DNA from 2 places in the Eubacterium maltosivorans genome. Region 2 is predicted to be linked to the other one. Evidence: a T-box and tRNA genes for the amino acid it is inferred to sense, from the RefSeq annotation. Region 2 holds a T-box; the other holds one or more tRNA genes.

Region 1 (5,529 bases), 1.5 Mb from region 2:
GAAAAATAAAACTGGGCATGGGTTTTCAGCTTCTCCGCTGCGTCCGCCAGCAGCGGCAGATCCGCACCGGCGTCCAGCAGGCGGATCAGCTCCATGGCGATGAGGCCGACACTGCCGCCGCTCTGCAGGCTGTCCACCACAATACACCTGAAATCCGGGTAGGCCTTCTGCACCTCGCGCAGCATCATCCGCCCAGTCTGGCAGCTGCCAGACAGCTTGGAGGTAAACGCCAAGTACAGCACCTCGTCGCCTGCCTCGGCGTAAGCCTCAAAACGTTTTTTAAAATCGCCGGGGCTCACCTGTGATGTGCCGGGCATAATGCCCTGACGCATATAGGCATGAATTTCCTCCAGATTTATCTCCACCTTATCCCGGTAGGCGCGCTCCTCCACAATCACATTGAGCGGTATCATATCCACCTTCGGATGCTTCTGAAAAGCCTCCGGCATATCACACATACTGTCAATTAAAAGTCGAACCATTCCTGTTTCCTCAATCTGTTTTCATTTTTTAACCTTTAAATCATACCATTTTCTTCTCATGCTTTCAACACCCTCGGTGCTTCTCTCCAGCCAAAAACGCGCCCGGTTATGTGTGTTATATGCGTTATGACTTTCTCACACCCGCAACCCCTCTGCCCATGCGGGTTTCAGTCCATTCTCATAACGCACAGCCCGCTTTTTGATTTTTGCGTTATGAACTGCCCGGGTGCTGTGATATAATAAAAACACCTTATCATCAAAGGAGATCACCATGTTTTCAAATTTAACTCTGCGAAAAATCATCGCCTACGGCTCTGAGGATTATGATCAGGCGCTGGCCCTCCGGGACAGCCTGCTGCGCAGGCCCCTGGGGCTGAGCCTCTATGACGAGGACCTGAGCGGCGAAAAAGATGCTTATCATCTCGGCATTTTCAAAGGCCCGGAGCTGGCCGCAGTGCTGGTGCTCATCCCAAAGGACAGCGCCACGCTCCAGATGCGCCAGGTGGCTGTTTCCCAGCCGCTGCAGGGACAGCACCTCGGCGCAAAGCTCGTCGCCTTTGCCGAAAGCTTCGCCGCCACTCAGGGCTTTACCCGCATCGTTCTCAACGCCAGGCAGACTGCTGAAGCCTTTTACCACAAGCAGGGCTACACGACGGTGAGTGAGCCCTTCGTGGAGCTGGGGATTGGGCACGTTAAAATGGAGAAGGCGTTGTCAATTGAGAATTGAGAATGGACAATGGAGAATTATCGTGGAAAGGCCGGCGGGAAGATCGTTGACAGTGGATAGTGGATAGTTTTGGTGGAAACACCGGCTTTGCCGGGTTTCTTTTTTTGGCGTCGACCATTTTTATCTGGTTTGCAATACAGTGTCCGCAACTGAAATTTTAATTTTATCCCGTAAAAAGGCCTCCCGAAATCCCGAATTCGCTGTTTGAAAACAGTTTTCGGGATTTCGGGAGGCTTTTTTAAATTGCGGACATAAAATCAAGCCAGCCACGACACTGCCAGCGCCCTCCATCAAACGCAGCCAAAGGCTGCCGTTTGCTCCGCAACTATCCATTATCCACTATCAACGATCAACTAAAAAAAGGATCAGGCTCGAAAAAGCCTGATCCTCTAAATTCTATTCTCTTTTTAAATTGGTTTACAAATTATTTCAAAAATCCTGTTCATCCTTTCGGATGATTTTTGAAAAATTTGCATTTGCTTCGTTACCGGACTCAGCGTCAGTCTGTAATAATCTTAGCAACGGCGCCGGAACCTACGGTACGGCCACCTTCACGGATCGCAAAACGTAAACCTTCTTCGATCGCGATTGGGGTGATCAGGGTGATTTCCATTTCAACGTTGTCCCCTGGCATGACCATTTCGACGCCTTCTGGTAATTTGATATTACCGGTTACGTCGGTTGTTCTGAAGTAGAACTGTGGTCTGTAGCCATCGAAGAATGGGGTATGGCGGCCGCCTTCTTCTTTGGTCAGGACGTATACCTGGGCGGTGAAGTGGGTGTGTGGGTGGATGGAACCTGGTTTTGCCAGTACCTGTCCACGTTCGATCATGGTACGGTCGATCCCACGTAACAGGGCGCCGATGTTGTCGCCGGAGCGGCCTTCATCTAACAGCTTACGGAACATTTCAATCCCGGTTACAACGGTCTTTTTGATTTCGTGAATCCCGACGATTTCGACTTCGTCCCCGACGTGTACCACGCCACGTTCGACTCTACCGGTTGCCACGGTACCACGGCCGGTGATGGAGAAGACGTCTTCTACTGGCATTAAGAATGGTTTGTCGGTGTCGCGTTCGGGTTCTGGAATGTATGCGTCTACTTCTTTCATCAGTTCGACGATTTTGTCGCCCCATTCGCCGTCTGGATCTTCTAAGGCTTTTAAAGCGGATCCGATAACGATTGGTGTGTCGTCTCCTGGGAATTCGTATTCGTCTAACAGTTCTCGAACTTCCATTTCAACCAGTTCTAATAATTCTTCGTCGTCGACCATGTCGGCTTTGTTTAAGAATACGATGATGTATGGTACGCCTACCTGACGGCTTAACAGGATGTGTTCACGGGTCTGTGGCATTGGGCCGTCTGCTGCGGATACGACTAAGATCGCGCCGTCCATCTGGGCTGCGCCGGTGATCATGTTTTTAACGTAGTCGGCATGGCCTGGGCAGTCGACGTGTGCGTAGTGGCGGGCGTCGGTTTCATATTCGACGTGGGCGGTTGAGATGGTGATCCCACGTTCTCTTTCTTCTGGTGCTTTATCGATGTTGTCGAAGGCTACCGCTTCACCGGTTCCGAAACGTTTGTTTAATACGGTGGTGATTGCTGCGGTTAATGTGGTTTTACCGTGGTCTACGTGACCGATGGTACCAATGTTAACATGTGGTTTGGATCTTTCAAATTTTTCTTTAGCCATTTTGTTATCTCCTTAAAGATTATAAATTAATTTAAATAGATACGATTTGATGCGCGCCGTTTTTTCCATATTCCGGACGGCTTCACTCAGCATATTATACAATAGCATCCGGGGGGTTTCAAGCTTTTTTGTTCCAAAACTTAAATAAAATTGGGATAAAAAAAATAAGCCGGAAGCATCCGGCTTAAAATTTGATCAATCGGTGGCAGACTACGCCAGGCAGACGTTCTTAGCCTGCAGGCCGCGCGGGCCCTGTTCGGTGTCAAAGGTTACCTTGTCGCCGTCATTTAAGGTCTTGAAGCCATCGCCAACGATGGATGAGAAGTGTACGAATACGTCGTCGCCGTCTTCTCTTGAGATGAAACCAAAACCTTTATCGCCATTAAACCATTTAACTGTACCATTATTCATTGTGGTACCTCCTAGAAACTGTATTATATTCGCAATCGTAAAATAAAAAAACACATATTTTTGCAAACCCTCTTGTCACCAAGCTTACATTGAACTTAAGTAGACAAAAACGACTTGCAAAAATATGTGAAATCAATTGATACTCTCTTAAATACACTCCTAGTATAACCGACCCGACACTCCTTGTCAAATCGCCTTAAGAAAATACGGTTTCTCTTAAGAAACGAAGCCCCGGCCGTCTGGGCCAGGGCTTCGCGAGAGAAAATTGGGAGAGTGAATTGTTCGTTAAAATAAGAGGTCTGTGTGTTCGAAAATATATATACCCGCCGGCCGCCTTTTTTAAACACCGCCAGACACTGTCCCCCAATCTTTTATAAAAAAGCCTCGGACATCTAAAAATTTTACCTTTCGGACAATTTTAGGGCAAACGCTCCAAGGCATAAAAATAGCGACTTCTGAAAGTCGCTTCAATACTAATTGATGGAGCCCTTGTCCGGATTCGAACCGGAGACCCCCACCTTACCATGGTGGTGCTCTACCTGCTGAGCTACAAGGGCATGTATAAAGGATCGTAGATTCCTCAGCAATTCGATTATCCTTATCGGATAATTGCTTCGTCATCTGCGTTAGTTTTGTTGCCGTGCGCCCGCTAACGCTCCATGCGCACTACCAAATTTACTCCATAAATTTGGACAAAACGTTGGTGGGGAGAGATGGATTCGAACCATCGTAGACTCAGTCAACGGATTTACAGTCCGCCCCCTTTAGCCACTCGGGCATCTCCCCATGTAAGGATCACAAATGCTTCGAAAATTTTATAACCTTTCAGGAAAATTTCCGTATCATTTGCGTTTGTCTCGTTACCGCACGCCCGCTAACGTTCTATGCGTGCTGCCAAATTCACTTTGCAAATTTGGACTCAACATCGACAGCTTCTATATGATACTCTATTCTGATAGGATAGTCAAGCCCTTTTATTAAAATTTTTAGATTTTTTTTCGAATCCGCTGGATCGCGTTGTCCACAGCCTTTTTTGACCGGCCGATCTTATCGCTGATCTCCTGGTGGGACGCGCCCTTCAGGTAATAATAGAGTACCTGCTTTTCCAGCTCTGAGAGCTCGCTCTTAGCCACCTGGCTGAAATGCTCCACAGCCTCGCGGGTCACCAGCTCCTCATTGGGGTCCAGCGCCGCGGTGGAGGCCACCAGATCCAGCAGCGTGGTCTCCGGGTCGTCCTCTGAAACGGGTGAGTAGAGTGAGACCGTATCGCCCATGGGGCTGTGCTTCGGCCGCTTCGCCTTTGTGACCACACTTTTGATCCGGTTTTCCACACACAGTCCGGCAAAGGTTTTAAAGCTTGTGCCGCGGTCCTCGCGGTAATCCCAGATAGCGCCCAGCAGTGCAATCATGCCCTCCTGGATCAAATCCTCCTGGTCGCCGCCGATATAGTAAAAGGGCCGGGCCTTCTGCGTCACCACACAGCGGTATTTTTCTACAATGGCCACCACTGCTTCCTTATCACCACTCTGGGCTTTTTTCACAAGTTCCAGATCCTTGTCCATCAATCCTCCACATTTCCTTTTCTCAGTTCTTTCATAACCGCCAGCACCTCGTCGTCCATATAGTCCTCCAGCTTGTTGCGGGTATCGCTCTCGGTTCTGCGGTACTGCTTCCTGACCTGCTTCGCGCTCTCACGCATGGCCTGGATCAGCTCGCGGGACGGGACCCGCTCCCCGCCGCCCGCCAGCACCACACGCTGAAGCGTATAGTCTGAGGTGACCACCTTGACCGTGTAGGGCTTAGGCAGGCTGAATACCAGCTTTTCAATATAGGTATCCGCGGTTTTATTCTTCTCGGTAAAAACCACCTTGATACGGCCGCGTATTTCCTCGCGCCGCGGGCCGCTTTCCTGAGAGTAGGCGTCAAAAACCAAAACCGTTTCATAGCCCATCAGCCCGCTGTAGCTGTTTAACTGCTCAATCAGATCCTCACGGGCCTCCTCCAGGCTGAATTCTGTCAGCCCTTCCATCTCTGCCCAGTGATGGATCACGTTGTAGCCATCGACAATCAGATAGGTTTTTATTTTTGACACCTCCCTTCATCCTGTACGGTTCCGCGCCCTGCTGCGGTACGGTCCGAAACAGACCGTACCTACTGGTGGCGCTGTCTGGCCGCCTCGCTCAGGATAATGGCCGCCGCGGCAGACGCGTTAAAAG
Region 2 (5,529 bases):
TGAACTTTTTATGGTTAGCATAAAGACCAGACCGACTGCAACGGTAAGCAGCAGGCGTATTGAGGCGGGAATATATTGTGTGACAAGAACGAAAAATATCATTCCCAGAATTGTACCGATCACCTTATAGGCAGCTTTTTTTAGTGTGTCACGAATATAAATGCTGGAAGATAAATATCCCATAAGCGGTATCCAGTAGCCGTGCCATTCATTGAGAGGAATACTAAACCAATGGGGAATAAACTGTGCTGTGACGGTACAAACTGTTACAATAACAGCTGTCTGGAGTGCGAAACGCATCTGAAAAAAATCAAGGCTGAACCGGCGGCGAAGTGTAAGGGATTTATACCTAAGCCCTTGTTTAATAGAAGTGTTCAGATCGCTGCTGTGACAATCATCCAGAAGCCGTTCCCTGAGAGATTCCAGAATCAGCAGAAGCTCTTGATTTAGCCGGCTATGGGTCAGCGAAGGCTTTTTTAAAAATGCCTGTAAATCGGCCGACAATGCTTTGGGCTCTTCCGCAGCTTCCAGCCGTGCGCCTAAAACAGAAAACTGAGTCTCATCAATGGCTGAAAGCGCTTTTTCAGAAGTGCCGATGGATTGTAGTACTTGCCCGAGCTGTTCAAGGCAGAGCATCAAACCATAGGTATATTTTTGACTGCCGTTCATCAGGCCCATTTGTCTGAAAACAGCTGGATAAATATCGCTGCTAAGCTCCAGCGATAGGGCATCAAGCTTTTTATCAACGGCTTCATCTTTAGATTTTCTTTTTTGTCCCAGCATTTTAAACCCTGCGCCAGCGCAGTTGAGCGCTTCTTTTACAATTGGATTAAAGGCGGGTTTTGAGGGATGTTTTTGCAGAATCAGACTCATTGTTATACAGATCGCCAGGCAGTAAAGGAGTGCTAAAATACGGATCGGAAGATCGGCCAGTGTTCCAGGGCTGATTTGTACAAGGATAAACGCCATACCGGGGATGTAGTAGTTTGTTTTCAAAAACTCATTGGCATCGGCATAGATCAGAAAAAAAATCAGGAAAAATCCTATAGTAATCAATGTAACAAAGTGCATGGAGACCAAAGTTCCTAAAATAGCATAGCCAACCAACCAGATGGAATCGAGCAGCATATTGACAACGGACAGACGGTTTTTAACCATCGTCTGGGTGTATAAAAGAAAAACAAGTGCGATAACTGCGTTGTTTCTTCCAAAGAGCAGAGTAACAGTTCCCATAAGAAATAAACCGAAGACAATGGCTGGTAATGTTTTGGGTAAGGCTTTAAAGAAATTTTTGATGGCTTTTAGAATTGAAATCACTCCTTAAGGTTTTTCTTTTTAGAATACCCCTTTGGAAAAAAATAAAGCAATAAAAAAACGATTCTGTCATTTTTCCAGAACCGTTTTTTTGCTTTAAAAGAAATTCATTATGAATCCCATAATCATACCCAGCAGACCACCAAGCCATATGATGGCATTCAATTCTTTTTTCATGATGCTTAAAATAATTTTTTCCATTTCCAGTACGTCAAATCCATTGATTTGATCTTCTACTAACTGGGGAATATCCAAAGCAGTGAGAGCCTTGGATAAATTATTTTCGACCAGATTGTGATAGGCCTTAAGCAGACTCTCCTTTACCTTTGGCACACTTGAGCCAAAACGCTCATAAAGCTCAGCCATGCTGTAATCCAATATTTCATGACTCTCGCGGTCTACCAGATTGCCGATCATCTCCTCGCCGCGCTCAAAAACCATGTTGTTGACAGTATCTCTGAGTTTTTCACGGATGCCGATCATGGTGTTATCGCTGACCATAAAAGAAAAAGCTGAAAATAACGAATTATTTTTGATTTCATCCATCGCAGCATCGGCAATCATATCGCCGACATCCATCTGGCATACCTTACGAAAAAGCAGCGCGGTTGCTTTTTCAGTGGTTGTATTCGCCAACGCTTCTGTTTTTTCTTCATCGGTATAGTGGATAATAATTTCGCGAATGGTTATTGGGCTGTCTTTGTAGGCTTCAATTTTATAATCGATGTAGCCATTGATTTTAGCATCCATTTCCGGTGACAGGAGTCCGCGGCTCAGAACCTCTTCATTTACAAGTGTAGAGCCAATGACGCCCCCCACAGATTTTGCGATTCGCGTTTTTTCTTTTGGAATGATCCCTGGCGTGAAGGGAAGAGTCCAACCTAAAATTTTGACAGGCTTCAGTGGCCGGAATAACATACGTATGGCAATCCCGTTGGTGATAAGGCCAATAACGGCGCCGACCAAAGGGCCAATTAAAAAGTGTAGATCCAAAATGATCGCTCCTTTATAGAATGATTGGTTATTATAGTATTATAACGATGGCGCTTATAAATGTCCATCCTCAAGTTTAACTTAAAATCATTTAAATTTACATAAATATTTCAAAAAGGTATTGAATCTTCCGGCGTTTAGGGGTATACTGTGTATAAATTGAACATATAAAGATGATGACTGGGAAGAGTAAGTTAATCGAAGGTTACAGAGAGCAGGCATAGTGCTGAGATTGCCGCAGCCAATCCTTAACTGAAGACCGTCCCACGAGTTGGCTGTCAAATGCAGTACCGGAGCGCTGTCCGTTATCAGCATCAGAGTGGGTATACTATGTATGCCAATTTGGGTGGAACCGCGTGACGAACGTCCCATTGTCTATGACAATGGGACGTTTTTGATATTTCGTTCCATTTTAGAAAAATATTTATTTGATCAATCTAAACTTATCAATTTTATGGAGGTAATCTTATGAACATAACTTTAAAAGACGGTTCTGTTAAACAGTATGAACCTGGAATCACTGTTTATGATGTGGCGAAGGATATCAGTGAGGGTCTGGCGCGCAACACAATGGCCGGTGAATTAAATGGTGAGCTGGTAGATATCCGCAAGCCCATAACGGAAGACAGCACATTAAATTTATTGACCTTTGATTCTGAAGGCGGAAAGCACGCTTTCTGGCATTCCGCATCCCATCTCATGGCTCAGGCCATCAAGCGGATATGGCCTGAAGCACAGTTAACCATTGGTCCAGCCATTGACAATGGTTTTTACTATGACATTGACTTAGAGCATACCTTGACACCTGAAGACCTTGAAAAGATCGAAAAGGAAATGAAAAAAATTGTTAAGGAAGCGCCCGAAATTGAGTATTACACCAAATCCAGAGAGGATGCGTTGAAATGGGCAGAGGCAGAGGGTGAGACCTATAAAACCGAGCTGATTAACAATCTCCCAGAGGACGCGGTTATTTCATTTTATGGACAGGGTGAATGGGCTGACCTGTGCGCTGGCCCACACATACGAAACGCATCTCAGATCAAGGCCTTTAAGCTTTTAAGTCTTGCTGGCGCTTACTGGCATGGCGACGCCAATAACAAGATGCTCCAGCGCGTCTATGGGATTGCTTTCCCTAAAAAGTCGGAGCTTGATGCATATTTACAGCGCTTGGAAGAAGCTAAAAAACGAGACCACCGTAAGCTGGGTAAGGAGTTAGACCTTTTCTCAATGCATGAAGAGGGACCAGGCTTCCCGTTTTTCCATCCTAAGGGAATGGTTCTGCGTAATGAGCTTGAAAATTTCTGGCGCAGCGAGCATATGAAAAAGGGCTATAAAGAAATCAAGACGCCGATTATGCTGAACGCTGATCTGTGGAGACGTTCAGGCCACTGGGACAACTATAAGGAAAATATGTATTTTACTGAAATAGATGGACAGGAGTTTGCTGTCAAGCCAATGAACTGCCCGGGCGGCATGCTTGTCTACAAAACGAGACAGCACAGCTACCGTGAGCTGCCACTGCGTATGGGTGAGCTGGGACAGGTACACCGCCATGAACTTCACGGTGCGCTCCACGGCCTCATGCGTGTCCGTACCTTTACTCAGGATGACGCGCACATTTTCCTGACAATGGATCAGGTAAAGGATGAAGTCATTGGAATCATCGACCTGGCTAATGAAATCTATGATATTTTTGGCTTTAAATATAAGGTTGAGCTCTCTACTAAACCTGAGAAAGCCATTGGTAATGATGAAGACTGGGAAGTTGCAACTGATGCGCTGCGCGAAGCATTGGAGGCCAAAGGGATGGATTATCAGCTGAACCCGGGAGACGGCGCATTCTATGGTCCTAAGATTGACTTCCATCTGGAAGACAGCATTGGCCGTACATGGCAGTGCGGTACGATTCAGTTAGATATGCAGATGCCGGAACGTTTCGATTTAACCTATGTTGGCAGCGATGGAGAAAAGCATCGCCCAGTTATCCTGCACCGTACCATTTTTGGCAGTATTGAACGTTTCCTCGGTATTTTAATCGAACACTTTGCCGGAAAATTTCCGCTTTGGCTGGCTCCGGTACAGGTACAATTGATTCCAGTATCCGATGCTCATGACGCTTTCACAAAAGAAGTAGCTTCAAAACTCGAAGAAGCAGGCATTCGCGTAGAAATTGACTTCAGGGATGAAAAGATCGGTTACCGTATTCGTGAAGCACAGATGCAGAAGATTCCGTATATGCTGGTCATTGGTGATAAGGAAGTTGAATCTGGACGTCTGAGTATCCGTAACCGTGATACCGGTGAACAGGAAACTTTAAAAATTGACGAGTTCAAGTATCGTCTTGCTCAGAACATCGCAAAAAAATCTTTGGTTCTGGATTAATTGCTGAATTGCAAGTCAAAACGCGAAATAAATTACAATAAGTTCAAATCCGAAAGGGCGTTCTTAAGATAATAGCTAGAGCTTTGAAATTTGAACATTTTCCGCGGATAATTATTGATAAAGTCGGTAATCTCTTTGATAGTAGCTTTGCTTATTTTTGCGATGTTAGCCCCTTTGGGTATAAAACGCCTGATAAAGCGATTATAGTTTTCATTACTGCCGCGTTCAAAAGCAGAATAAGCATGGCAGTAATAAGCAACGGTGCGCTTAAAATCCTCATTTAGTATGGAACCTTCAATCAAAGATTGATTGATAAACTCTGTGCCATTGTCCATGGTAATGGATTTAAAAACCAGCGGGAAAGCATGATGAAAGGTCTGTTCCAGATCATCGAGACAGGCCTTGACGCTTTCCTGTTTTTTATTCGGCATTTTATAGACGTAGGAGTAACGGGTTAAGCGTTCCGTAATGACGAGCAAAGCGGCCGTTGAAGTGGTACACTGGCCGGATAAAATACAATCCATTTCCCAGTGCCCAAATTCATCACGATTATTAATATGTTCGGGACGTTCTGTAATGGGACGGCGGTTAACCGCTACTTTCTTTGGCTGTCTTTGGTAGACGGTTTTTTTACGTTTATGATAGGGTAAATCCGACATTTTAAGACCATCTAAGTCTTTATGTATAACCGCATTATAAATCGTTTTATAGCTGATCTGAACGTGATAATCACGCTTCAGGAGATAAGCCGCAGCTTCCGGCGAATAACCTTTTTTCAGTAAACGGATTAAGACAGTTTTCATTTCAGAGGATTGTTCAAAAGTACGCCTGCGCCCTTTA

The links. A T-box is a leader RNA that pairs with one kind of tRNA and senses whether it is charged. The one in region 2 lies ahead of thrS (threonine--tRNA ligase), so its partner is inferred to be a tRNA-Thr.
Region 1: it encodes a tRNA-Thr, which carries the amino acid that the T-box ahead of thrS (threonine--tRNA ligase) is inferred to sense. The anticodon was not compared.

The regions. Positions count from the first base shown of each region.
Region 1 is NZ_CP029487.1:2,168,687-2,174,215, forward strand. It holds gene CPZ25_RS10430 (DegV family protein) at 1-482, opposite strand, end outside; gene CPZ25_RS10435 (GNAT family N-acetyltransferase) at 754-1,209, shown strand; gene tuf (elongation factor Tu) at 1,709-2,902, opposite strand; gene CPZ25_RS10445 (cold-shock protein) at 3,113-3,313, opposite strand; tRNA gene CPZ25_RS10450 (tRNA-Thr) at 3,795-3,870, opposite strand; tRNA gene CPZ25_RS10455 (tRNA-Tyr) at 4,015-4,099, opposite strand; gene CPZ25_RS10460 (sigma-70 family RNA polymerase sigma factor) at 4,300-4,875, opposite strand; gene CPZ25_RS10465 (NYN domain-containing protein) at 4,875-5,405, opposite strand; gene rlmB (23S rRNA (guanosine(2251)-2'-O)-methyltransferase RlmB) at 5,465-5,529, opposite strand, start outside.
Region 2 is NZ_CP029487.1:713,221-718,749, reverse strand. It holds gene CPZ25_RS03555 (FUSC family protein) at 1-1,233, opposite strand, end outside; gene CPZ25_RS03550 (DUF445 domain-containing protein) at 1,411-2,307, opposite strand; T-box leader at 2,475-2,681, shown strand; gene thrS (threonine--tRNA ligase) at 2,776-4,689, shown strand; gene CPZ25_RS03540 (IS30 family transposase) at 4,722-5,529, opposite strand, start outside.